Regions from separate parts of the Paenibacillus favisporus genome, predicted to be linked through region 3. Evidence: a T-box and tRNA genes for the amino acid it is inferred to sense, from the RefSeq annotation. Region 3 holds a T-box; the other regions hold tRNA genes.

The links. A T-box is a leader RNA that pairs with one kind of tRNA and senses whether it is charged. The one in region 3 lies ahead of argS (arginine--tRNA ligase), so its partner is inferred to be a tRNA-Arg.
Region 1: it has a tRNA-Arg gene. The T-box ahead of argS (arginine--tRNA ligase) is inferred to sense a tRNA for this amino acid. The anticodon was not compared.
Region 2: it has a tRNA-Arg gene. The T-box ahead of argS (arginine--tRNA ligase) is inferred to sense a tRNA for this amino acid. The anticodon was not compared.

What each region holds. Positions count from the first base shown of each region.
Region 1 is NZ_JBEPLV010000007.1:85,841-89,321, forward strand. Features, by position in the region: gene ABID47_RS26695 (MraY family glycosyltransferase) at 1-589, shown strand, start outside; gene ABID47_RS26700 (hypothetical protein) at 757-1,221, opposite strand; tRNA gene ABID47_RS26705 (tRNA-Arg) at 1,295-1,368, opposite strand; gene ABID47_RS26710 (DUF4870 domain-containing protein) at 1,510-1,803, shown strand; gene ABID47_RS26715 (hypothetical protein) at 2,082-2,429, opposite strand; gene ABID47_RS26720 (hypothetical protein) at 2,467-2,781, opposite strand; gene asnB (asparagine synthase (glutamine-hydrolyzing)) at 3,049-3,481, shown strand, end outside.
Region 2 is NZ_JBEPLV010000007.1:56,955-60,435, forward strand. Features, by position in the region: gene ABID47_RS26575 (hypothetical protein) at 1-808, opposite strand, end outside; tRNA gene ABID47_RS26580 (tRNA-Arg) at 1,070-1,143, shown strand; gene ABID47_RS26585 (Gfo/Idh/MocA family protein) at 1,574-2,593, opposite strand; gene ABID47_RS26590 (sugar phosphate isomerase/epimerase family protein) at 2,635-3,408, opposite strand.
Region 3 is NZ_JBEPLV010000003.1:173,639-177,119, reverse strand. Features, by position in the region: gene ABID47_RS13975 (ABC transporter ATP-binding protein) at 1-614, opposite strand, end outside; gene argS (arginine--tRNA ligase) at 644-2,344, opposite strand; T-box leader at 2,405-2,655, opposite strand; gene ABID47_RS13965 (PqqD family protein) at 2,739-3,137, opposite strand; gene ABID47_RS13960 (OPT family oligopeptide transporter) at 3,142-3,481, opposite strand, start outside.

The sequences.
Region 1 (3,481 bases), on a different contig from region 3:
ATTCGAAGGGATCACCGTTCCGTTCGCCGGCCATATGGTCGTGTTTCCGGAGTGGCTGCAGTTTATTTTGACGATTCTGTGGATCTTCGGCGTCACGACGGTCATTAATTTTATGGACGGGCTGGACGGGCTGTCCGGAGGCGTGGCCGCCATTTCGGCCTTTACGCTGTTTATCGTTGCTATTGCCAAAGGCCAGTCCCATTCCGCGATTATGGCGGTGCTGCTGGTCGGGGTGACGCTCGGTTATCTGAGATACAACAAGCCGCCCGCCAAAATTTACATGGGGGATGCAGGCGCGACGTTTATCGGGTTCATGCTCGGCATCATCGCCCTGGACGGAGCCTTTAAACAGGTGACCGTCATTTCCATTCTCGTTCCTGTGCTGGCGCTTGGCGTGCCGATCTTCGATAACATTTACGTTGTAATCAAACGGTATCGGGACGGCAAGCCGGTGTACAAGGCCGACCGAAGCCAGCTCCATTACCGGCTGCTGTCCTGGGGGCTGAGCCCGAAGCAGGCGGTCGTGTTCATCTATTTGCTCAGTGCCTGCCTGTCATTGTCCTCGATCATCCTGATGTTGATCAGTTAGCGGGGAACTTCCGGCTAGGCGTGGTTAACAAGGAAGAAAGCAGGAATCGTTCTATGGGAGCTATTGAAACGAAATGACAAAGGGGCTGCCCACCGTCGTGCATGACACGACAGCATGGGACAGCCCCTTTAATTATGAATAACCGGCATACGCCTATTTAGATCGAATTAGGCTTGAGAAGCGGATTGAAGGGCACGAATGGACAAATCCAGCTCCACCATGCCGCCCGGAAGGTCGCGCGATCCGGCAATCACCCAATTTACGGCCAGTGCTTTTTGCAATGCAGCCAGTTGTTCCAAGGTGAGCCGCAGCCCGTGAATCACGCCCTCGCCAACCTCAAAGTCCTTTTCCTCATCCAGTCCAAAACGCTGCACCAGCCAGTTTTTCAGCCCGTTCCGCGTGTTAAACGTCATGCGGTAGCCTTCCGTTGCCGCCTGGGCCAGCGGCTCCCCGTGTTCCTCCGAGTAGCCGAACAGGTTGGCATAACGCTCGCCCTCAAGCCCAGCCTGGATAAACGGCTCAGCGTCCTTGTTATGGACAGCCTCAGCGATGGCGGCCGCGGACAGTCCGGCCCGCTTCGCCTGCTCGATCAGCAGTGCGGTCCACTGTGATACTTTAATATCCTGATTCATCCGGTCTCTCTCCCTTCTCGCTCCAGTTGCTTATATCTAAAGAAAAAGCCCTCGAGTGAGGGCTTTCCTTGTACGTCCCAGGAGGGATTCGAACCCCCGACCGACGGCTTAGAAGGCCGTTGCTCTATCCAGCTGAGCTACTGGGACTTGCTATGTAATAAAAAAAGCGAATGCGTTATTTATTATACCGCATTTAGCCAATTTTTCAAGAGGAAAATGAGAAAGCCGATTGGCGGGAAATACTATGGGTAATATCATAACAAAATACGTTGTAAAGGAGCACTTCCCATGCGACAGTTGTTATCTTCACTTTCCTACTTCAGCATATTTTTCGCCCCGTTTATCCTGCCGGTGATCGTATGGATCGCCGTCCGGGACGAATACGTCGCCAGGCATGCCAAGCGAGCGCTGCTCTCGCATCTGCTGCCATTCATTGCGGCCGTACCGCTGCTGTTTTTTACTTTGGCAGCCCACCATGCCGGCTCGATCCTGGGATATATCCTGCTGTTCTGCGTTATTTACTTCGGCACGTTTGTGTACAACATCGTTAAAGGCATTCAGGTGCTTCGCGAATATGCGTAAAGCGTGAACAGCTAAGAATAGCTGAACAAACCTCCGGGGATATCCCCGGAGGTTTGCATGGTTCAAGGAGGTTACTGGTTGCCAAAACGTCTTGGGTTATGGGGCACAGCCAAATTTCTCGAATTTCTGCTCGTCACTCCACCCGCAAAAGCGTTTTGTCGGGCGTATTTACTTCTCTTGCCTTTTTTGTTCGTGAAGTCCGCCATTTAGCTCACCTCCCCTAAACCATAGTATGGGGCGGGAGTCTGCCGGCTATGTTCCTAAAATTATGGCTGCGTTTACTTTGCGAACCTGCTCCGCAGATCCTCCTCTACGTTCCCAAAAGAGATCAGATCGCGCAGGAACAGGTCCCGCTCCTCGTCGGCCGTCAGAAAGAAGCTGCCTTCGAACGCCTGCATCGTCACATCGGTATACGCCTGATGCATACTGTTGTCGTACCAGTCGAGCTCTGTGTCGGCATCGTTGCGGATCAGCCGGATCAGGCCGTAACAGCCCGGCGACGATTCGGCCACATAAGCCAAAAGCGCGGGATCGTCTACCGCTCCTGGCAGCACGCCGATTTCGGCGCAGCGGACCCCGTCCAGCTCCGTCATCCGCCGCACCTTGGCATCCTTAATATAATACATGCTTTCCTCCTCTCCCTGGTCAGCCGGAATTCAGAAATCAAGTATAACCCAGCATTTTGTTCTCCGTTAGATGCTGGCGCGTTTCTGCCGTACCATATTCGTATATTTTCCGGTACAGCTTGTTCAGGCTCTCCGTGTACTGCGAATTGACGTCATCCTCCGGCGTATCCGGCCATGGAAACGTATAGGCCAGGAAGGAGTCTTCGGCATGCTCCTGCATATCCTCCATCATCTGCTGCACTTCCCTGGCCTGCCCCACCGTGCAGTACATCACCAGCTCATAAGGAGCGGCGCCTTGTTCGGCAAGAACGCTTCTGCCGTGTACCGATACATAAAAATGCTGCTTATCCATGTCTCATTACTCTCCTTTGTAAAGATCATAGAAATGTATAAGTTTTCAGCGGAGCTGAACCATTCCATGATCGCAAGAAAAACATCCGCTAAATGCGGCCTGCCTGCTGTAGAAGTACGTCGACAGACACGTTTTTCTTACACTGCCTTTCCTATAGTTTTCGTTAAAGGACAGACATTTTATGCCCCGATTCGGCATATAACTGTATCACTTTGGCAAACAGAAAGGACAGCGAGTGGACAAACGACAAAGAGAGGATGACCCATCATGTGCGGAATAACCGGTTTTATACAATGGAGCGGCGACTTAACCCAGGATTCGCAGATCCTTGTCAAAATGACGGAAACGATGTCGGATCGCGGACCGGACGCTTCGGGAACATGGATCTCCAATCCATGCGCCTTCGGCCACCGCCGTCTGAGCGTCATTGACCCCGAAAACGGCGCACAGCCCATGATCGTTCATGATGATGATGATGTGTATGCGATTTGTTATAACGGGGAGCTATATAACGCGGCCGAGCTGCGGAGCGAATTGGTCAAAAGAGGACATCACTTCCGGACCCATTGCGATACGGAAGTTCTTTTGGTTTCATACATCGAGTGGGGGCCGGCCTGCGTGGACCGGTTCAACGGCATTTTTGCCTTTGCCATCTGGGACAGCGTCCGGGAGCAGGTGTTTATGGCGCGGGACCGCCTGG
Region 2 (3,481 bases), on a different contig from region 3:
TGACGATCTGATGCAGGGCAGCCGCCCAGATGTCGATCGTCGTGTCGTCCTCGTCAAGGATCGAACGGTAATCCTCCGTCCCGTAGATCGCCATAATAAACTGCGACCACAGCTCTTGAGCAAAATAATACAGCGTCGGCTCCTGCACTTCGGTCTGCGCAGCCACGCGCTCCGTTACCATTGCCACCTGCGGCGGAAACTCCTCAGGCGTCAAAGGCACCGTCTCCATATCGACGCTTACCTGCTCCTGTCCGCGCTTAAACTGCACCGTGCCCTGCATACCGCGCTTGCGCAGCGTTTGAAGCACCCTGAACTGCAGCAGCGGATGAAGGCGAGCCTGCATCAGCCACCCCACCAGCTTGTCGTCGATATCCGAGCCTTCCAGATAGGACAGCTGCTCGAGAGCGAGCATGGTCTGCTCCGATAAAGGCTCTTCCATGGCGGTGTGCAACAGCTTGTCTGCGTAATGCTGGTCTTCGGCCAGCTTGGCCCGCACGTTCTGCCGTTTCATTTCTTCCTCGTCGGGCTCCTCCTCATGCTCATAAGAGTCCAAGCCTGCACCCTGCCCGCCGCCGTGATTCATATATTGTGGAAAAGCGGCTTCCAGCCATTCCAGAAGCGCCTGCCATTCTTCATAATGCCTCTCATCCTGCCCTTGGCACTGCAGCAGGAAACGCAAAAGCTCCATCGCTTCCCCGTACCGTTCATTTTCCAGCATGACGGTCAGCTGAATCTGATAGAAGTCGAGCGTCTTTGGAAAAAGAATGACGTTGTCCTTCGCTGGGGAAATATGTTCTTTAATATGTATTCCCTCCTTTCCCCGTGCTTGTGCAAATAATTGTTGATTATAGCATACCTCTTTCAACTTGAAAAAAAACATGTGAATGGACGGGGAATCCATTCGTTCTATGAAAAACGTATAGAAACCATTAATAATATAAACGGGGATTGAAACAACTTTTTTATCTTGCCCTAAGAACAGATGAGGGGGACTATGAGAAAGGAAAGAAAAACATATTGATATTATCAAAAATATATGTTATGATCTTTCTTGCTTGAATTTTTTCATGTCCCAGTAGCTCAGCTGGATAGAGCAACGGCCTTCTAAGCCGTCGGTCGGGGGTTCGAATCCCTCCTGGGACGTATAGAAGCTCTCCTTATTGGAGAGCTTTTTTAGTTCCAGGAGGGGTTATGAGAACCCCTTAGGCGGTTCGTCGGAGCATAAGCTTCGATAGCATCCGCTTCGCAGTCCGCCCGTTAGGGCGGTATCCCGAGCTGGGACGTAAGAAAGCTCTCCTTATTGGAGAGCTTTTTTTAGTTCCACGAGGGAATTGAGAACCCCTTAGGGGGTTCGTCGGAGCATACGCTTCGGTAGCATCAGCTTCGCAGTCCGCCCGTTAGGGCGGTATCCCGAGCTGGGACGTGTTTTTGCGTCCATAGGGATGAGAACCCCTCAAGGGGTTCGTCGGAGCATACGCACCGATAATCTCCTCTTTCGCCACCCATTCGCTCACCTGAACACAAAAAAGAGGACCCCAAGTTTTACCCCAAGGTCCTCTCTATTCCATGCTTGTTACAGCTTCACGATTTTGCCTGTGTCCTGCGATTCAAACGCGCCCAGGATGACATTCAGGGAGCGCAGACCTTCTTCGCCGGAAATTTGCGGCGGCGTGTTGGTCAGGATCGATTCCACGAACGCGTCGATGACGCCGCTCGGTACTTGCTTTTCGTTCGTCGCCATGGCGCCGACCTTGTACGTTTCCACAGTGCCGTTGGTCAGCTCGACGATAACCTCGTCGCCTTCAACGGTTCCGATCTTCATGCAGCCGTTTTCGCACCAGAGCACCGTACCGTTGTCGCCGGAACGGTAGTGCGTCCAGCTCGCCATCAGCGTGCCCACAGCTCCGCTCTTCATGCGCACGATGCAGGTCGCATTGTCGTCTACGTCCGTACCTTCTTTATGTACGGTACCGATAAAGCCGGCGACTTCCACGATTTCATCGTTCAGCAAATAGCGGATGAAGTCGGATTTGTGCACGCCGAGGTCGCCCATAGCGCCCATGATCGCTTCATCTTTGCGGAAGAACCAGCTGTCGCGTCCGTCGACGCTCCAGCTTTCCGGACCGCCGTGGCCGAAAGACGTGCGGAACGTCAGCACTCTGCCGAGCTTGCCGGAATCCAGAATTTCTTTTGCCTTCACGTGAGGAGGCATGAGGCGCTGATTGTGGCCCACCATCAGGAAGACGCCGTTTTTGCGGGCCGCTTCGATCATCTGCTCCCCTTCTTCCTTCGTGGTCGCCATCGGCTTTTCCACCAGGACGTGCAGCCCGGCATTCGCTGCATCGATGCTCATCGAAGCGTGAAGGTAGTTCGGCGTACATACGCTGACGGCGTCAAGCTTCTCGTTCTTCAGCAGTTCCTTGTAGTCGGTGTATGCTTTGGCACCATACTGTGCCGCCACTTCTTCAGCGCGCTCCTTGAGCGGATCCGCGAAAGCAACCAGTTCCACATTCGGGTTCGCTGCGTATTCAGGAATATGTCTGCGCTGGGCGATGGCGCCGCAGCCAAAAACCGCTACTCTAATTTTACTCATGGATACAAATCTCCCTTTCTTCGGCTCTGATCTTCATTAAATTAAAATTGGTTCAGGTAGTTCTGTTTCAGCCAGTTCATGCTGTTCTCCACGCTTTGCAGCGGAGGATTCTGGCACACGTCCTGCTCGACGATCAGCCACTGCGTACCAGCATCGGTAGCGGCCTGAATGACGCCCGGCAAATTCACGTCCCCTTGACCAAGCTCAAGCGTCTTCATGTTGCCTTCGGCATCCCTGCTGAAGTCCTTCAGGTGAAGGAGCGGCAGGCGTCCGGCATATTTTGGGATATAGGTGAGCGGATCCTGTCCGGCAAACTGTACCCAGCATACGTCCATTTCCACTTGAACGGCTTCAGGCGAAGTGGAGGAATACATGGCGTCGAATACAAACTCGCCGTCAATCTTGTCCGCGAATTCAAAATCGTGGTTGTGATATCCGAAGGTCAATCCTTGTTTGCGCGCCTCGGTACCCACTTCCTCCAGGAAAGCAAACAGTTCCTTCCACTGCTCGATGTTCTCCCGGTCTTCCGGTGCAACGTAAGGACACATCATGGTTGTCGCGCCGATCGTTTTCAGGTAATCGATCTCTTTCTGCAGGTCGGCCCGAAGCAGATGCAGGCCCACATGAGCGCCGATCGCTTGAAGACCGAGCTCTTGAAGAAGCGTTTTCATTTCTTCAGCAGGAATGTCACCGTATCCGGCAAACTCCACACCTTCATACCCAAGCTCAGCCACTTTGCGAAGCGTTCCTCGGAAATCCTTAGCCGTTTCATCACGAAGCGTATACAATTGCAAGCCAATGTTCAATTTTTTCATAAAAAGGGCACCTCGTTTCCCAATAAAATGATTGCTCTATCTGCTACTATCATACATGCAAGTAAGCTAAAAT
Region 3 (3,481 bases):
TGGTTGATCAGCTCCGGCTCATGGACGGACATGACCATCGCGGTCCCCATCCCCTTGATGTCCATCAGCAGGCGGACCACCTCTTTCTGCGAGGGGGTGTCGATCCCGGACAAAGGCTCATCCAGCAGCAGAAGCCTTGGTTTGCCCATCACCGCCTGAACCAGATTGATCTTCTGCAGCATGCCTTTCGAAAAGTGGCTCATTCGAACATCCCTGTACGAATCCATACCCAGTCTCTTGAGCCATTCGGATATTTCCGACTGGACGGTCCGCTTGTCCATCCCTCGCGTAATGCCCATGCTCATCAAATACTCGCCCGGCGTAAACGGCAGCGCCGGAAACTTCTCGGCGACAAGTCCAATCGTGGGGCTTCGGACGTCCTCCCCCCGCCGTCTTCCCTCGGTAGGACGGGATAATCCGGCCAGCAAGCGCAGCAGCGTGCTTTTGCCCGAGCCGTTTTTCCCGACCAGCGCCGTACACTCCCCTTTGGCGATCTCGAGCGTCATATGCTCAATCACTACCCGGCGGTCGTAGCGTTTGCTGACATCCTCCAGCCGGAGGATGATCTCCGCCGGCGTGTTCCGCCGGCCGCTTCCTTGCTCCTGTACAGGCAACCAACTCTCCCCCCGTTCAACAAATGGCGTCACATCCGCTGCGGGCTTTTTAATCCGAGCAGATGCATCGTTCTCGCTAATGAAGCGCCCGTCAGCTCCGTCAGCTTCAGTCTCGCTTCCCTCAGGCTGCTGTCCTCGGTGACAATCCGTTCCTTGTTGTAAAAATGGTTGAACGCTTGAGCCACATCCAGCGCATACCGCGCCATCACCGACGGCTCGTTGTTCTGGATTCCGCGCTTCAGCTGATCCGGGAAGCGGGTCAGCAGCTTCAGCAGCTCCCATCCGGAATCTCCGAGCTGGCCGTCAACCGCTTGGGCAGGCCCGGCCGTTCCACTCTCCGGTTCCCCGGCCGTGCGTCCTTTGGACAGCACGCTTTGGGTACGCGCATACGTGTACTGAAGATACGGCCCTGTCTCCCCGTCGAAATTCAGCGCTTCCTCCAGGGAAAAATCCACTTCGTTCTGGCGGTTGTTTTTCAAGTCCCCGAAAATAATCGCCCCGATGCCGACCGCCTCCGCGACCTCCTCCTTATGTTCGAGGCTGCTGTTTTTCTCTTCGATGATTTGCAATGCCCGGGCAACCGCCTCATCCAGCACTTCCTCAAGATAGACGATCTTGCCGCGGCGGGTGGACATTTTCTTTCCTTCAAAGCGCATCAGGCCGAACGGCACATGCTCGCATTGATCCACCCAGTCTGCCCCCATACGGCGCAGCACGGCAAATACCTGCTGAAAGTGCAGCCTCTGCTCGCCGCCCACGACATACAGCAGCTTGTCACCTTCCAAGACATCGTGCCGGTAAAGGGCGGTTGCCAGGTCACGCGTCGGGTAGATGGTCGTTCCGTCCGTTTTGATGATCAGGCAAGGCGGCATCCCCTCCTCATCCAGGCGTACGACCAGCGCGCCCTCGCTCTCTTCAAGCAGATGCTGGTCGCGCAGCTGATCCACGACGGCACCCATCTTGTCGTTGTAAAAGCTTTCTCCGAGCGTATAGTCGAAGCTGACGCCAAGGCGATCGTACATCCGCTGAAACTCCTCCAAGCTGACGTCCACGAAATATTTCCAGAGCCGGTAAGCTTCCTCATCCCCGGATTCCAGCTTCCGGAACCAGTCCCTGGCCTCCGGCTCCAGCGTCTCATCATGGGGTGCTTCCTCATGAAACTGAACGTAGAGCTTCAGCGATTCCTTGATCGGATTGGCCGCAATGGCTTCATCGTTCCCCCAGCGTTTGTATGCGGCGATTTGCTTGCCGAACTGCGTGCCCCAGTCTCCCAGATGGTTGATGCTGGCCACGTCGTACCCCGCCAATTTGTACATGTTGTACAGGGCGGCGCCGATCATGGTGGAGCGCAGATGCCCGATGCCCATCGGCTTCGCGATGTTCGGCGAGGACATATCGATGAGCACTTTTCCTCCTTTTCCCAGGTTCGGTCTATGATCCGACGCCGTTAACTCGTCCATGATTTGCTGTTCATAACGCTTCCGGTCCAGCCTGAAGTTGACATAAGGGCCGGCGGCCTCCGCCTGTATTCCGTTTCGCCCGTCAAAGTGGGCAGCCAGCTCTTTGGCGATGTCCGCAGGCGATTTTTTAAACGTTTTGGCCAGCGTAAAGCATGGGAAAGCGACATCCCCCATCTGCGGCTGCGGCGGGATTTCCAGCAGATCCTCGATTTGCTGCTTCGTCCACGGCACGTGCGGCTCGAGCGCCGACGCGATCCATTCCTGTAACATAACAATCATCCTTTCCGTATCGTAACGACTATCAAAAGTCAAAAAAGCCCCCGTCTCTAATATAGAGACGAGAGCTGAATTCCCGCGGTACCACTCTAAGTAAACGGTCCATGCGCAAGCACGGTATCCGTTTCCCTTGAAGCCTGTAACGGCGGCTAACCGGACCTCTCTACTCCGCACCCATCTAGCGGTTTTAGTTTCAAAAGGCCGTCTCCCGGGTGCGCTTCATGAATCGCGGCATACCGGCTTCCACCATCCCCGGCTCGCTTGATGCCCTGACGCTTCACTACTCTCCCGTTCCATGACGTTCAATTTTCCAATAGTATACACGGGGGACAGCAAAGAATGCAACACCCCAATTTCCTGCCGCAGGATTGCCTGTTCATGTTACCTCTTATGCATCCTGTGCCCGTTGGCAGGAATCACCGGGACGGCATACGGCCAAATCGTTCATTTCCAGCAGCTCGATAAACTTGACCAGCCTTGGCAGCAGCGGCTCCGCCTGCTCGCCGAACCGGGCATGGAGCTTGCCTGCGATATCCGCCACCGAGTGGGAACCGTCGCAGCAGGCGGCCACTTCACTGCCCAGCGCATCCAGCCGGATTTGGACGACCGCCGGCTGTTTCAGCCATTTGACCGACTGGCAGGCCAGCCATCCCTCCCGCGGCACGGACAACGTCACGATCCCTTCGGTCTTCTTCCACTTCACCTTCGAATGCAGCACCGGAACCAAGTCCAGCAAGTTGATCGGTATTCCCGCGGTGTCCTTCCGCTTTTTCCGGTAGCCCAGCATGTTGCTACACCTCCCGCTTCGACACGACGGACTCTTTCTTTTGCCGGAGAGAGATCCAGGCCAGCATCACGACGACAAGAAGGAAAACGACCAGTGGAAGCACATTGCTAGAGACCAGGACGTCTCCCGGGATCGGAACGCCTAGCCAGATCAGGATCGCAATGATCACCCCGATCAGCGATTCGCCGGCGATCAGGCCCGAAGCCAGCAGCGTCCCCGTTTCCACCCGGGCTTTGAGCAATCCGGCATCTTTCCGCGATCGCCATTCCACAAACCAGCGAACGATACCGCCGACCATGATTGGGGTGCTGACATGAATCGGCAGATAGATGCCGACCGCTACG